Regions from separate parts of the Shewanella sp. FDAARGOS_354 genome, predicted to be linked through region 1. Evidence: predicted binding sites of a transcription regulator. Region 1 holds the regulator's gene; each other region holds the start of a gene.
The links. Region 1 encodes sigma-54, which starts transcription at its own class of promoters, with help from an activator protein. Its sites were predicted from a motif close to GTTGGCACGNNNNTNGNNT; they were not measured.
Positions count from the first base shown of each region.

Region 2: the regulator sigma-54 is predicted to act here: its motif matches at 2,310-2,328, upstream of CEQ32_RS08250 (BON domain-containing protein).
Region 3: the regulator sigma-54 is predicted to act here: its motif matches at 2,253-2,271, upstream of flgB (flagellar basal body rod protein FlgB).

Region 1 is NZ_CP022089.2:4,406,632-4,410,851, forward strand. It holds gene rapZ (RNase adapter RapZ) at 1-111, opposite strand, end outside; gene ptsN (PTS IIA-like nitrogen regulatory protein PtsN) at 108-551, opposite strand; gene hpf (ribosome hibernation promoting factor) at 554-841, opposite strand; gene CEQ32_RS19830 (RNA polymerase factor sigma-54) at 870-2,345, opposite strand; gene lptB (LPS export ABC transporter ATP-binding protein) at 2,452-3,183, opposite strand; gene lptA (lipopolysaccharide transport periplasmic protein LptA) at 3,180-3,731, opposite strand; gene lptC (LPS export ABC transporter periplasmic protein LptC) at 3,718-4,220, opposite strand, start outside.
Region 2 is NZ_CP022089.2:1,824,545-1,828,764, reverse strand. It holds gene CEQ32_RS08260 (hypothetical protein) at 241-1,050, shown strand; gene CEQ32_RS08255 (DUF3224 domain-containing protein) at 1,174-1,584, shown strand; gene CEQ32_RS08250 (BON domain-containing protein) at 1,727-2,275, opposite strand; gene CEQ32_RS08245 (hypothetical protein) at 2,547-3,011, opposite strand; gene CEQ32_RS08240 (sigma-54 interaction domain-containing protein) at 3,265-4,220, shown strand, end outside.
Region 3 is NZ_CP022089.2:25,804-30,023, forward strand. It holds gene flgA (flagellar basal body P-ring formation chaperone FlgA) at 1-93, opposite strand, end outside; gene CEQ32_RS00135 (chemotaxis protein CheV) at 299-1,219, shown strand; gene CEQ32_RS00140 (CheR family methyltransferase) at 1,322-2,161, shown strand; gene flgB (flagellar basal body rod protein FlgB) at 2,305-2,709, shown strand; gene flgC (flagellar basal body rod protein FlgC) at 2,712-3,128, shown strand; gene flgD (flagellar hook assembly protein FlgD) at 3,153-3,932, shown strand; gene flgE (flagellar hook protein FlgE) at 4,002-4,220, shown strand, end outside.

The sequences.
Region 1 (4,220 bases):
AATCAAAGGCAAAGGCAAATTATCGACACAATAGTAGCCGAGATCTTCAAGCACTCTAAGTGCGACCGATTTGCCTGAGCCTGAACGCCCTGACACTATGACCAGTTTCATCCAATGATTACCTGATAGAGTTCCGTTTCATCATGCGTCTTGCGCAATTGTTTTAATATTTGCTTGTCACTGAGCTTTTCAGCCATGCATGACAAGGTACTTAGGTGCTGCTGACATTGGTCGGCAGGCACGAGTAGTGCAAATAAAATATCGACGGGTTGTTTATCGATAGCATCAAAGGCTATCGGCTCCTCACATTTTATCAATATCGCTATGGGTTGTGTTATATCGGTTAATCGACCATGTGGAATGGCGATACCGTTACCTATACCTGTGCTACCCATCTTTTCGCGCGCCACGAGGCTTTCGAAGATCTCTTGAGATGAGAGGGTGGGGTACTGGGCAGCGGCTAAGTCGCTGATGAGTTCCAGTACCTTTTTCTTACTGCCCGGAGTGGCGCAGGTTGTGCACTCCGGCCGCAGTATGGTACGAAGTTCCATTGCTAGTGTTTTGTTAACTTCTCTTTGTGTTTAATAACCTGACGATCAAGTTTATCAATCAGGACGTCTATGGCAGCATACATATCTGCATGCTCTGAAGTCGCGAAGACTTCACCACCGGTGAGGTTGATTCTCGCTTCGGCAATCTGTTGCATTTTCTCAACATTGAGCACAACGTGCACATTATTGATCTGTTCGAAATGACGTTCAAGTTTTGAAAACTTTTCCTCAACATATGCCCGTAACGATTCAGTAATCTCGATATGGTGTCCACTTAGGTTTATTTGCATAGAAACGTCCTCCGATACTCACAATAGGCTATAAACTTTTACGCTGATTGGAAGGGGGAATAAGCATCGCTTCTCGGTACTTCGCAATGGTTCTGCGCGCAACGTTAATTCCCTGTTCTGCCAGAAGTTGAGCCATCTTGCTGTCGCTTAATGGTTTTTTCTGGTTTTCCGCTGCAACCAGTTTCTTAATGAAAGCTCTGATTGCTGTGGATGAGCACTCACCGCCATCATCCGTCCCGACGTGGCTTGAGAAGAAATATTTTAGTTCAAAAAGTCCTTTTGGGGTATGCATGTATTTTTGAGTCGTCACCCGTGAAATGGTGGACTCATGCATCTCTACCGCCTCGGCGATATCGTTTAGGACCATAGGTTTCATGGCTTCTTCGCCATATTCGAAGAAACCCTGTTGATATTGCACTATACAGTTTGCCACCTTGAGCAGTGTTTCGTTACGGCTTTCAAGGCTTTTAATAAACCACTTGGCTTCTTGCAGATGGCCACGAATAAATTGGCTATCAGCTTGATTTTTTGAACTTCGGGCCATTGCTGCATATTGCTGATTTACGTTGATTTTTGGCATGCAGTCAGGGTTTAATTCGACCACCCAACGGCCGTTTTTCTTCGACACCGATACATCGGGGATCACATATTCTTCATCGACAGGGGTGATGAGTAAACCGGGACGAGGGTTCAAGGTTTGGATCAGCGCAATACTGTCCCTTAACTCGTCCTCTTTCAGTTTGGTCTTACGCATTAACAGCCTAAAGTCGCGAGCGGCGATCAGATCTAAATGATCTTTGATCAACATGCGGGCGTTTTCGATGTGAGGGGTATCAGGCGAAAAATGAGATAGCTGGATCAGTAAACATTCGCTTAAATCCCTTGCCGCGACACCAACAGGGTCGAAGTGTTGAATACGCTTGAGCACGGCTTCGACTTCGTCGAGTTCAATCTCGGGATTGCCCATGGCTTCGAGGATATCTTCAGTGCTTTGAGTGAGATAACCTTGATCGTCAATGGCATCAATAATCGCGGTGGCAATGGCTAAATCGGTTTCAGAGAAGGGTGTGAGGTTTTTTTGCCATTCTAAATGTTCGTACAACCCCTCGCTAGTTTCCCCTTGGAAGGGCATGTCATCTTCACGGCTGGCGCCAGAACCTGAGTTTGGCGATGCGGTAAAGACTTCATCCCAAGTGGTATCCATGGGTAACTCTTCGGGCAGAGATTCTTTGGTCAGCGACTCGGCAATGTCCACGGTGGAATTATCTTGTTCCTGTGGCTGGGCAGTCGTTTCGCTAAAGTCGGTATCGGCGATATCTTGCTTACGTTCGCTAGGCGCGTCAAATTGCTCCTCTTCCAGCTCGAGAAGAGGATTAGAATCTAAGGCTTGCTGGATTTCTTGTTGCAGTTCCAATGACGACAGTTGCAGCAGGCGAATGGCCTGCTGAAGTTGTGGCGTCATGGTTAACTGTTGACCCAGTTTGAGCTGGAGTGACGCTTTCATGTTACCGCTGATCCCTAGGTTATTATTGTGAGTTTAGGTCGCTTGATATCATATGGATGGAGCCTAGCGCTCTCAAATTCAAGGCTTATTAGCTTTGTTTTAGTAACTATAGCCTGAATTGTTCACCTAAGTACACAGCCCTAACTTGCTGATTGTCTAAGATCTCTGCGGGTGTGCCCTCGGCAATAAGATTACCGTGACTCACAATGTAAGCATGTTCACAGACGTCTAAGGTCTCGCGCACATTGTGGTCAGTGATCAGTACACCAAGGCCTCGGCTCTTAAGCTGCTCGATAATTTTCTTGATATCGATAACGGAGATCGGATCAACGCCCGCAAAGGGCTCATCAAGCAGAATAAACTTGGGGTTGGCCGCTAAGGCGCGGGCAATTTCGACGCGTCGACGTTCACCGCCCGATAAGGACATGCCTTGGCTGTCACGAATATGGGTGATATGGAACTCTTCTAGCAGTTGCTCTAGTGCTTCTTCGCGCTGGTCACTATTGAGCTCTTTACGGGTTTGCAGTACCGCCATGATGTTGTCGTGTACGGTTAATTTACGAAAGATACTCGCTTCCTGTGGTAGGTAACCAATACCTTTGCGGGCACGCAGATGCATAGGATCGGCGGTTAAATCATCATCGTCGATAAAGATATGGCCTTTATCGCTTTTAACTAAGCCCACGACCATGTAAAAGGTGGTGGTTTTGCCCGCGCCGTTAGGGCCGAGTAGGCCGACGACTTGACCCGTTTTGACCGTCAGGCTGACATCTTTGACAACCTGACGACTCTTATAACTCTTGGCGAGATTCTGTGCTTTTAAGGTGATTTGGGTCATTTAGAATCCTGTTTTTTCACAGGTTTATCTGTTGGTGTATTTTTGAGTTCTTCCTGATAATTATCAGGTTGAATAATGGTAATTACGCGATCATCACCATTGCCGCTACTTTCGGCGATCAGTTTTTGCTGAATAATATCGTAACGAATTAAATTGCCTGTAACTTGACTACCCGCTTGGTCTAGGGTCGCTGTACCAGTTAGGGTCAACGTCCGAGTGGCCATTTCATAGCGAATCTCTTTGGCGCTAGCAGATGCAGGGCGGCCATCATCAAGGATTTGGCTGTAGGTTGCTGGATTTCCTGTAGCCAGTAAGACTTTACTATTTTCGCCTTCGACAGAAAATGCACGGAGTTGATCCGCATGGATTTTAATTGAGCCTTGAACAACTTCAACGGGACCGAAGAAAATGATCTGATTGTTTTTAATGTCCGCAGTTTGACTGACGGCTTTAATTTTCACTTCTTGCTGTAAGTCACCGATCTTGGCGAAGGCATTCATGCTTGTCATTAGCATTAGGCTGGCAAGTAATATGTTATTTTGCTTCATAGGTTCCTACTACCTGACTGGTCAATTGCACTTCCTGCGCGTTAAGGTCGGCATAAAGGCCTTGCCCTTGAATATTAAAATCTTTCCCTGTGACGTAAATGATGCGGTCAGAGGTCATTATCATTGTGTTGAGATCGAGTTCTAAAAAACTGGTGGACAAGGTTTGTATCGGTTCACCAGGGCTGATGGCATCGATAATAACATTATTTTCTAATACAACCTTGCCAGTATCTTTGTTGAGTCGACCTTGATCGGCTCTGATCTGCCATTTTGCTTTACCTTGGTCGGGATACACAAGATAGACAGGCTGAATAAAGTCGGTTTGGTTTTTAAGCTCATAGTGTTCCATGTGCTTTGCCGTGACGCGACTATTGACTTGTCCTTGCTCGTTAAACTCGATGCTGCGCAGATCTTCGATAATGTAGTCGGGTCTGTCTGTATCATTCAGGCTGCTATCGGTATCGCCACCGCGTTTTTGTTGGACCTGCC
Region 2 (4,220 bases), 2.4 Mb from region 1:
CGATCGTTGTTCAAGACTGCTGGTGTCGTTTAAGCCAAGGAATTATAGCCCGATTGCGAACATTAATGAAAAGGCTGAATCATATATATGCCAGCATGGGTTAACTTGCTGAACTTGTGCTGACTAAAGCAAAAATATGCGATTTTGGCCTTGTAGAAAGAGCGATTTTTTGATGCTATCAGCAAGGCTGGTTTTGCCATCAGCGCAAATGATACAGCACTTAGGCTATTGGGGGAGAAAATGAGTATGTTTGTTAAAGTCACCATCGCGGCGACAGTCCTAGTGCTGAGTATTCTTGCCGTGGGAGTTTATCGCTTTAACATGACCAATGATGATATTTACATGGTCATGGAAGATGGCCAAGTGTTGCAATACGATGAGGCCATGGCGCAGGCTGATGCTAAGGCAAAAGCCCAAGAAGCCATATTATTAAGCAGTGAAGATGCGCTTGAATCTGTGGTACCCAGTGAAGTCAAGCCCGTTGCTAATGCCTCGGAAGTGATGCTTAAGCTGTTTAGTTTAAATACCGCTAATAAATTTGAAGTGAGCTTACCGGACAGCCACAAAGCCGTAGTGTTAACCCACTTTATTAACGTTAAACAAACGGAGTTTGCTATTGGGGATTATCAGGATGGCGAGGCTAAAGGCCGAGTGTTATTAGATTATTTACGAGTTACTCCGCTTAATTTTGACCCCGCTTTAGAGCCTGATACCCAAAGTGATGCGCCATTACAGGATGATCCACAGCAGCAAACCATGCCCTTTGTGGCGCCTTTTATTGTGACTAACCAAGGTTCAGGTGTGTTCTGGTATCTCGGCTTGTTTAGCCTAGATTATGGCCAAAATCGTGTGCAGCACTTAGGCAGTGTATTTATTGGCGATCGTATTGAGGTCGATAATATTGAACCTGTTTATCCCTTTGAATCCCCATTTAAAGTAGCTGTTACTTACCGTGAGAGGGCGGCTGAACAACCCATGACAACACCGCCAACTGTAATTAAAACCCTTAAAATCGGTGTCAGTGAATCAGAAATCAAAGCGCTGCATTAGGTTTAGAGCGGGGCTTATGCTAAGTTAATTTTACCTCAGCTGCGGCTGAGGTATTTATTTCATCTAGCGGCCGGAAAGCGAAGGTTTTGGCATAAAGCATAAAATTAAAACAAGGAGCGTGTTATGGAAATGACCAAAGTCACAGGCAAATTTGATGTTAAGCTCAATCCCGAGAATGCCTATGCCACAGGTGTGGGCGGTGTGAACTTGGGCAGAATGACTTTAGATAAAACCTTTTATGGTGAGCTAGAGGCCCGCAGCCAAGGCGAAATGCTCAGTGCCATGACCGCGGTAAAAGGCTCTGCTGGTTATGTGGCGATTGAACAAGTCGTGGGTAAACTGTGCGGCAGACAGGGCAGTTTTGTGCTGCAACATTTTGGCATTATGACCGATGGGCAAAACCGCTTACACCTTGAGGTCGTCCCCCATTCTGGCGCGGGTGAACTCACAGGGCTATATGGTACGATGGCGATAAGCATTGAAAACGGTCAACATTTTTATGAATTTAGCTTCTGCCTTGAACAGGAAGCCTAAGGCATGATTAACATAACATCGCGCCGATAAAACAAAACCAGCCGAAGCTGGTTTTGTGGTTTTTGCCCGAGTGACTAATACCAACAGCTGAGTTATCAAGAGTATCTAGAGCTGAATTAGCAAGGGCTGAATGTTAAGACCATTATGAGGTTTTGACTTTGATCTTATCGACGACCTTTTTCACATCATCGGTATTTTTGGCAATGGTCAGTGCTAATTGACGCTCGGCATCGCTGGCCACTTCACCCTGTAAGGTCACTACGCCATCGGCAACGTCTACATTAATTTGGGTGCCCGAAACGTCGGTCGAGAACAACAGGCGGGTTTTTACGACCGTTGCGACCTTAGAGTCGGTTAAGGTCTTCACTACCTCACTGGTGCTCTCGTTTTCATTCATCACGGTTAATTTGTTTTCAACCCCTTTTACCCCATCCAAGCTTTTGATCAGCTCCGCTGCGAGCGCCTTATCGACACTGCTTTCCACTTTACCGGTTAAGGTCACATGGCCGTTTTTCACGTCGGTCATAATGTCAAAGGAGTTGAGGTTAGTATTAAGCAACAAAGTCGTTTCGGCCTTGCCATCGAGCCAAGCATCTTTGGCATCGTCTTTCCAATCCTGTGCGGCGGTCACATTTAAGCTGATAGAACCGACAAGTAAGGTGGTTAAGGCTAAAGTTGTCGTGTTTTTCATAATGATATCCTCCGTTGTTATCTCGAAGGGACTAAAGCGTGAATCGTGCCAATATTTTTATCTGATTGATTTTAAGATAATTATATTTGTTTTCGGCTCGTTTCGACTGTTTAATCCAAAAGCAAGCTCGGCGCTTTTTACCGACAAAATGTAAATATTACCGAGGGTGATAAAGCGATTGGGCTTAAGCAAGATAGGCGTTAAGAATCGCCAGATCGCAGGCAACAAAAACGCGGCTCAGTTGGCCGCGTTATTGGCTGGCATTGCTGCCTTACAGGGCTTGGCTACGCAGGTGTAAGGTATCCAAATGGATTTGTAGCCAAGCAATATCCTCGGCCAATTGGCTGATTAACCTTGGGTGATTGGCTTTTTTAATTAACTGTTTGAGGTGGTTAAGGCGCTGACGCTCAAGCTCGCAGAGCACGGTGAGGGCATCGGCGAGTTGCTGTTTAATAAGTAAAGCATCGACATCGGCATAGGGCCGAGTCTGCGACGGCGGCACCGAGTGCGGGCCTATGTACTGTAATGATTGGGCGAGCAGTTGCCTAAATCGCGCCAGCATCCCTTGGTATGTGTTGATTTGGGCAATAAAAATGCGTTTTAGGCTGTAGTCATCGACAGTGGTATTGGCCCGAGTATAAAAATCCACGCCGGTTTGCGTCAGCTCGATTAACTCATTAACCAGCTTAATATCGGCGCTCAGCTCGGTCTGATGTTGCGCAACATTAGACGTCATAACGACCTCCTGTGGTAGTTTGGGCAGCTCCGCCGACACGGATTGCCCACATTTTCATGGAAATATCAGTTTCATTCAGCTTCTATGCATATTTCGTTCACTTTTTAATGATAAGTTAATGGTTTGATTTAACTGATGATATTTATCTATTGTCGCCAGTGCCTCGCTTATTATCGGCAACTCTTACCGTTGAGATTGTTAAAATTTCACGGCTGGCATACAGTGATTCCTTATTCACAGGGAGTGGCACAAGATGATCCGACCAACGCTTTTCTATCATCTACAGGACGTCGAAACCGAGCAGGCATTAGTGAAGCTCGAGGGCGCGCAGACCTACAACAAGCTACGCAGTAGCGATGATTTATCTTGGATTAGTCAGCTGGAGGCCAATCGTATCGATGTGGCGATCATTGAGCTGCCCCGTCTTAGCCGTGAAGATTACTTAGCCTTACTCGAGTCCAGCGCCATTGCGGATGTGGAGTTTATTTTCCTCTCCGACGGCCTGCCGAATCCTCACCTCGATACACTATTGTCCAAATACGCGGGCTACCATTTCCGTAAGCCCATCGATATGTCCTTGCTGTGCGAAACCTTAGCCGATTTTGCCCAGCATCTGGTTGCCAATACCTCGACGCGCATTCGTCCCTATGCTAGCGAGTTAGACCAATATGGTTTGCTGGTGGGCTCCTCGTTACCTATGCACCGTTTGTACCGCACTATCCGCCGCGTGTCGGCCGCCGAGAGCAATGTGTTGATTATCGGTGAGAGTGGCGCGGGTAAAGAACTGGTCGCCAATACCATTCACTTAGCCAGCCCGCGGGTGAATAAGCCCTATATTGCGATTAACTGCGGCGCCTTGAGCCCAGAATTGGTCGATAGTGAACTCTTCGGCCATATTAAAGGCGCCTTCACCGGCGCGACTCGCGATCACCAAGGGGTATTTGAGCAGGCCGAAGGCGGCACCTTATTCCTCGATGAAGTCACCGAAATGCCGCTCGAGCATCAAGTTAAGCTATTAAGAGTGCTCGAAAATAATGAATATCGTCCCGTCGGTAGCCCTAAGGTGCTCAAGGCCAATGTGCGCATTGTGGCGGCGACAAACCGCGAGCCTTTAGTGGCGATTGAGCAAGGGCAACTGCGGGAAGATTTGTACTTTCGTTTAGCGCATTTCCCCATTCAAGTGCCGCCATTGCGGGAGCGCGGGGAAGA
Region 3 (4,220 bases), 650 kb from region 1:
CGCCGATACGCTAGGTATCACGGGTTCAGCCTTAGCTGCCGTGGATAGAAAAAGTGCGAAAATACTCAAAAAATAGACTAAATTTACTTTCATAATGAAGAGACTAGCTTGTAACGCCAGAATACACCTATACTTTTATCAAGCGTGAAACTGTTCAATGCTTCTTTCTTAGATTTTTGGTGTCAGAAGTTTGACTTAGTTTCAACTATGTTTATCGATAACAAGACGTAAGCAATTAATATGCCTATACTCAAACGAGTTTTAGGGCCGTACATAAACAGAACAACAAGGCAGAGTTATGTCGAGTATTCTTGATTCAGTCAACAAACGAACCCAACTCGTAGGTCAAAACCGGCTAGAACTATTGCTATTTAAGTTAAATGGTCGTCAACGGTTTGGGATAAACGTATTTAAAGTGAAAGAGGTTTTGCAATGCCCGCCATTAACGACATTGCCTAAACTCAATCCTTACGTCAAAGGAGTTGCCCATATTCGCGGCACAACTATTTCTGTTATCGATCTGAGTGCGGCAACGGGGGGGCGTCCGTTAGCGAGCACTGAAAATTGCTTTATCATCATTTCGGAATATAACCGTAGTGTGCAGGGGTTCTTGGTTAGTTCTGTTGAACGTATTATCAACATGAACTGGGAAGCTATTATGCCGCCACCGCAAGGTGCTGGGCGTTATTCCTATTTAACCGCGGTTACCGAGATTGAAGGTGAGTTGGTTGAAATCTTAGATGTTGAAAAGATTTTAGATGAAATCTCACCTGTCAAAACGGCCATTAGTGAAGAGGTTAATGAGCAACTTACTCTCGATAGAAGTCAGCATTACCATATTATGGTGATTGATGATTCTGCGGTGGCACGCAAGCAAATTATTCGGTCGTTAGAGTCGTTAAATTTACAAATTGACACGGCAAAAGATGGTCGTGAGGCACTTGATAAGCTCAAGGCCATTGCAAGTGAAATGAATAACGTTGCCGATGAAATTCCACTCATTATCTCCGATATTGAGATGCCCGAAATGGATGGTTATACCTTAACGGCTGAGATCCGTGATGATCCTAAGCTTAAAAATATCAAGGTGGTACTGCACACCTCATTAAGCGGTGTCTTTAACCAAGCCATGGTACAAAAGGTTGGTGCCAATGACTTTATCGCAAAATTTAACCCTGACGAATTAGCTGCGGCAGTGAACAAGCATTTAAGTTTGTAGTGAGAGTGTGGGTTAGTGCCTAGTTGAGCTTTACGCTATAATCTAGCCCTTATTACATGATTGTTGTGCACTTATTTTGGTGCTTGCTATAGGATCTAGGACGTGAATGTGCCTGATAAATCACTCGCTGAAGCCGAATATAATCAATTTAGGTTGTTTTTAGAACAACATAGCGGCATCGTGCTAGGTGAAAATAAACAATACCTCGTACGTAGTCGTCTCGCGCCATTGATGGGCAAATATAACCTTCCTTCGTTATCCGATGTGGTAAAGCATTCGATGAAACCCACGGAACGAGCTTTACGAGCTGAAGTTATTGATGCCATGACCACTAATGAAACCTTATGGTTTCGTGATCGTTATCCATTTGAATTGCTTAATAATGCGCTATTACCAGAATACAGTAAGTTAGGTAGACCTTTAAAGATATGGTCTGCAGCTTGCTCGTCGGGTCAAGAGCCATATTCTTTAGCGATGACCATATTAGAGTACCAGCAAAAAAAACCTGGGGCGCTGCCTGGTGGTGCCTCGATTCAAGCAACGGATCTTTCGCCTTCTATGTTGGAGCGTTGTAAAAATGCTGAGTATGATAGTTTAGCGTTAGCACGTGGATTGTCTGAAGAACGTAAGCGGCAGTTTTTTGATGCTTTGCCTTCTGGCAACATGCGCATAAAAGATAACGTTAAACGTCTCGTCAATTTCCGAGCTCATAACTTGCTCGAGAGTTACACTTTGTTGGGTAAGTTTGACATTATTTTTTGCCGAAATGTGTTGATCTATTTTGCCCCTGAGGCAAAAGCAAAAATTTTGCGGCAATTTGCTGCCGCGTTAAATCCCAAAGGTATCCTCTTTTTAGGCGCATCCGAATCCATTGCTGGCCTTACTGATGAATTTGATATGGTTCGTTGTAACCCTGGCATTTATTACCAAAAGAAAACTTAAGGATTTGATTTTAATTGATAATTACCGGCATAGTTCGGTAATTTTTTTATCTGCTATATCCCTCACAAACTTTATTACCTCCCATAAAAGTATTGGCACATGAATTGCTTTGTTCCCGTGAGTGACACGATGGAGGCAATTTTATGGCGATTAATTTTGATAAGGCACTGGGTGTTCACCAATTCACGTTGGGGATCCGTGCTGAGCGGGCTGAAGTGATTTCAAGCAATATCGCAAATGCTGATACGCCACATTATAAAGCCCGTGACGTCGATTTTTCTGCCGCCTTAAATGTTGCTAAAACCCAGCAACAACAGCGTAATAGCTTAGAGATGACCGCTGATGAGCAGCATTTTGGGCTAGCGCAGCTAACCGGGCAGTACGTTAAATTTCGAGTGCCGAATCAACCCGATACTGGGGATGGCAATACTGTCGACGTTCAACAAGAGCAATCAGCATTTATGCAAAATGCTCTCGAATATCAAATGTCTCTGGGGTTTTTAGACAGTAAATTTAGCGGTATGAAAAAAGCGCTGAGAGGGGATTAATCATGAGTTTATTTAATATCTTCGATGTTGCGGGGTCTGGCATGTCAGCCCAGTCTCTGCGGCTAAATACTACCGCGAGTAACATTGCTAACGCAGATTCAGTCTCCAGCAGTGTAGATAAAACTTACCGTTCTCGTCATCCTATTTTCGAAGCAGAAATGGCCAAGGCGCAAAGTCAGCAACAAGCTTCCCAAGGTGTCACGGTGAAAGGCATCGTCGAGAGTGATAAGCCCCTATTAAAAGAGTATTCGCCGGATCATCCGATGGCGGATGCTGATGGCTTTATTTACAAACCAAATGTGAATGTCATGGAAGAAATGGCTGACATGATTTCAGCTTCTCGCTCATATCAGATGAATGTTCAAGTGGCTGAGGCGGCAAAATCTATGCTGCAACAAACACTTGGGATGGGTAAATAATATGCGTTATTTAGGAGGTACGTTGTGAGCCTCATTAACCAACTGAGTCAAACCTCATCGCAGCTGACTCAAACAAACACTCAATCGAATACGGTATCAACCAATACCACGAAAACGTCGACTAGCTCTACAGGTAACCCATTTTTGGATGGATTACGTTTGCCGAATAGTTCTGCTGTTCCAGAGGCTAAGAGTCAGCAGCTCACTCAAGAGGATTTTTTCTCATTACTCAGCCAGCAGTTATCGATGCAGGATCCCTTCAAGCCCGTTGATAACGACCAGATGATTGCACAGATGGCATCTTTTTCTACTGTTGATGGCATTTCTAAGTTAAATGATCAAATTGTTAATTTAAACAGTGTGATGACATCAAGCCAAGCTTTGCAAGCATCGGGATTAGTTGGGCGAAAAGTGCTGTTACCGACTGATACGGGTTATATCTCTGCAGAAAGCCCAGGCTTAAATGGTGTGATCAGTACTTCAGAGAAAATTCCCGTCATTAATGTTCGAATCGAAGATGATAAGGGGCAAGTCGTTAGAACATTTACTGTTGATGGTAGTAAGGGGGGTAACACTGATGTCAAGTGGGATGGTTTGAATGATAAAGGAGAACCCGTTGCTGCAGGTAATTACTCGATTAAAGCATCGGGTTTGGTGAATGATAAATCACAAGCGTTAGCTGTATCGACCTATGCGCATGTGACCAGTGTTTCCTTAGGTACTGCAGCGACTGGCGCCATTTTGAATCTCAAGGGTGGAATGGCCTTTAAACTGTCGGATGTACTTGCGATTAGTGAAGTTTAATCGTTATCAAGATTGTAAATGGACATCACACTTGTCCATCATTGAATTGAGCAAATATAGAGGTGAATTATGTCGTTTAACATTGCATTGAGTGGCATTTCTGCTGCGCAGAAAGATTTGAACACTACTGCGAACAATATCGCGAATGCTAACACCATTGGCTTTAAAGAGTCGCGTGCTGAATTTGCGGATGTTTACGCTAATTCAATTTTCTCAAACTCAAAAACCGCTGTGGGTGGCGGTGTGGCTACGAGCCAAGTGGCGCAGCAATTCCACCAAGGTAGTTTG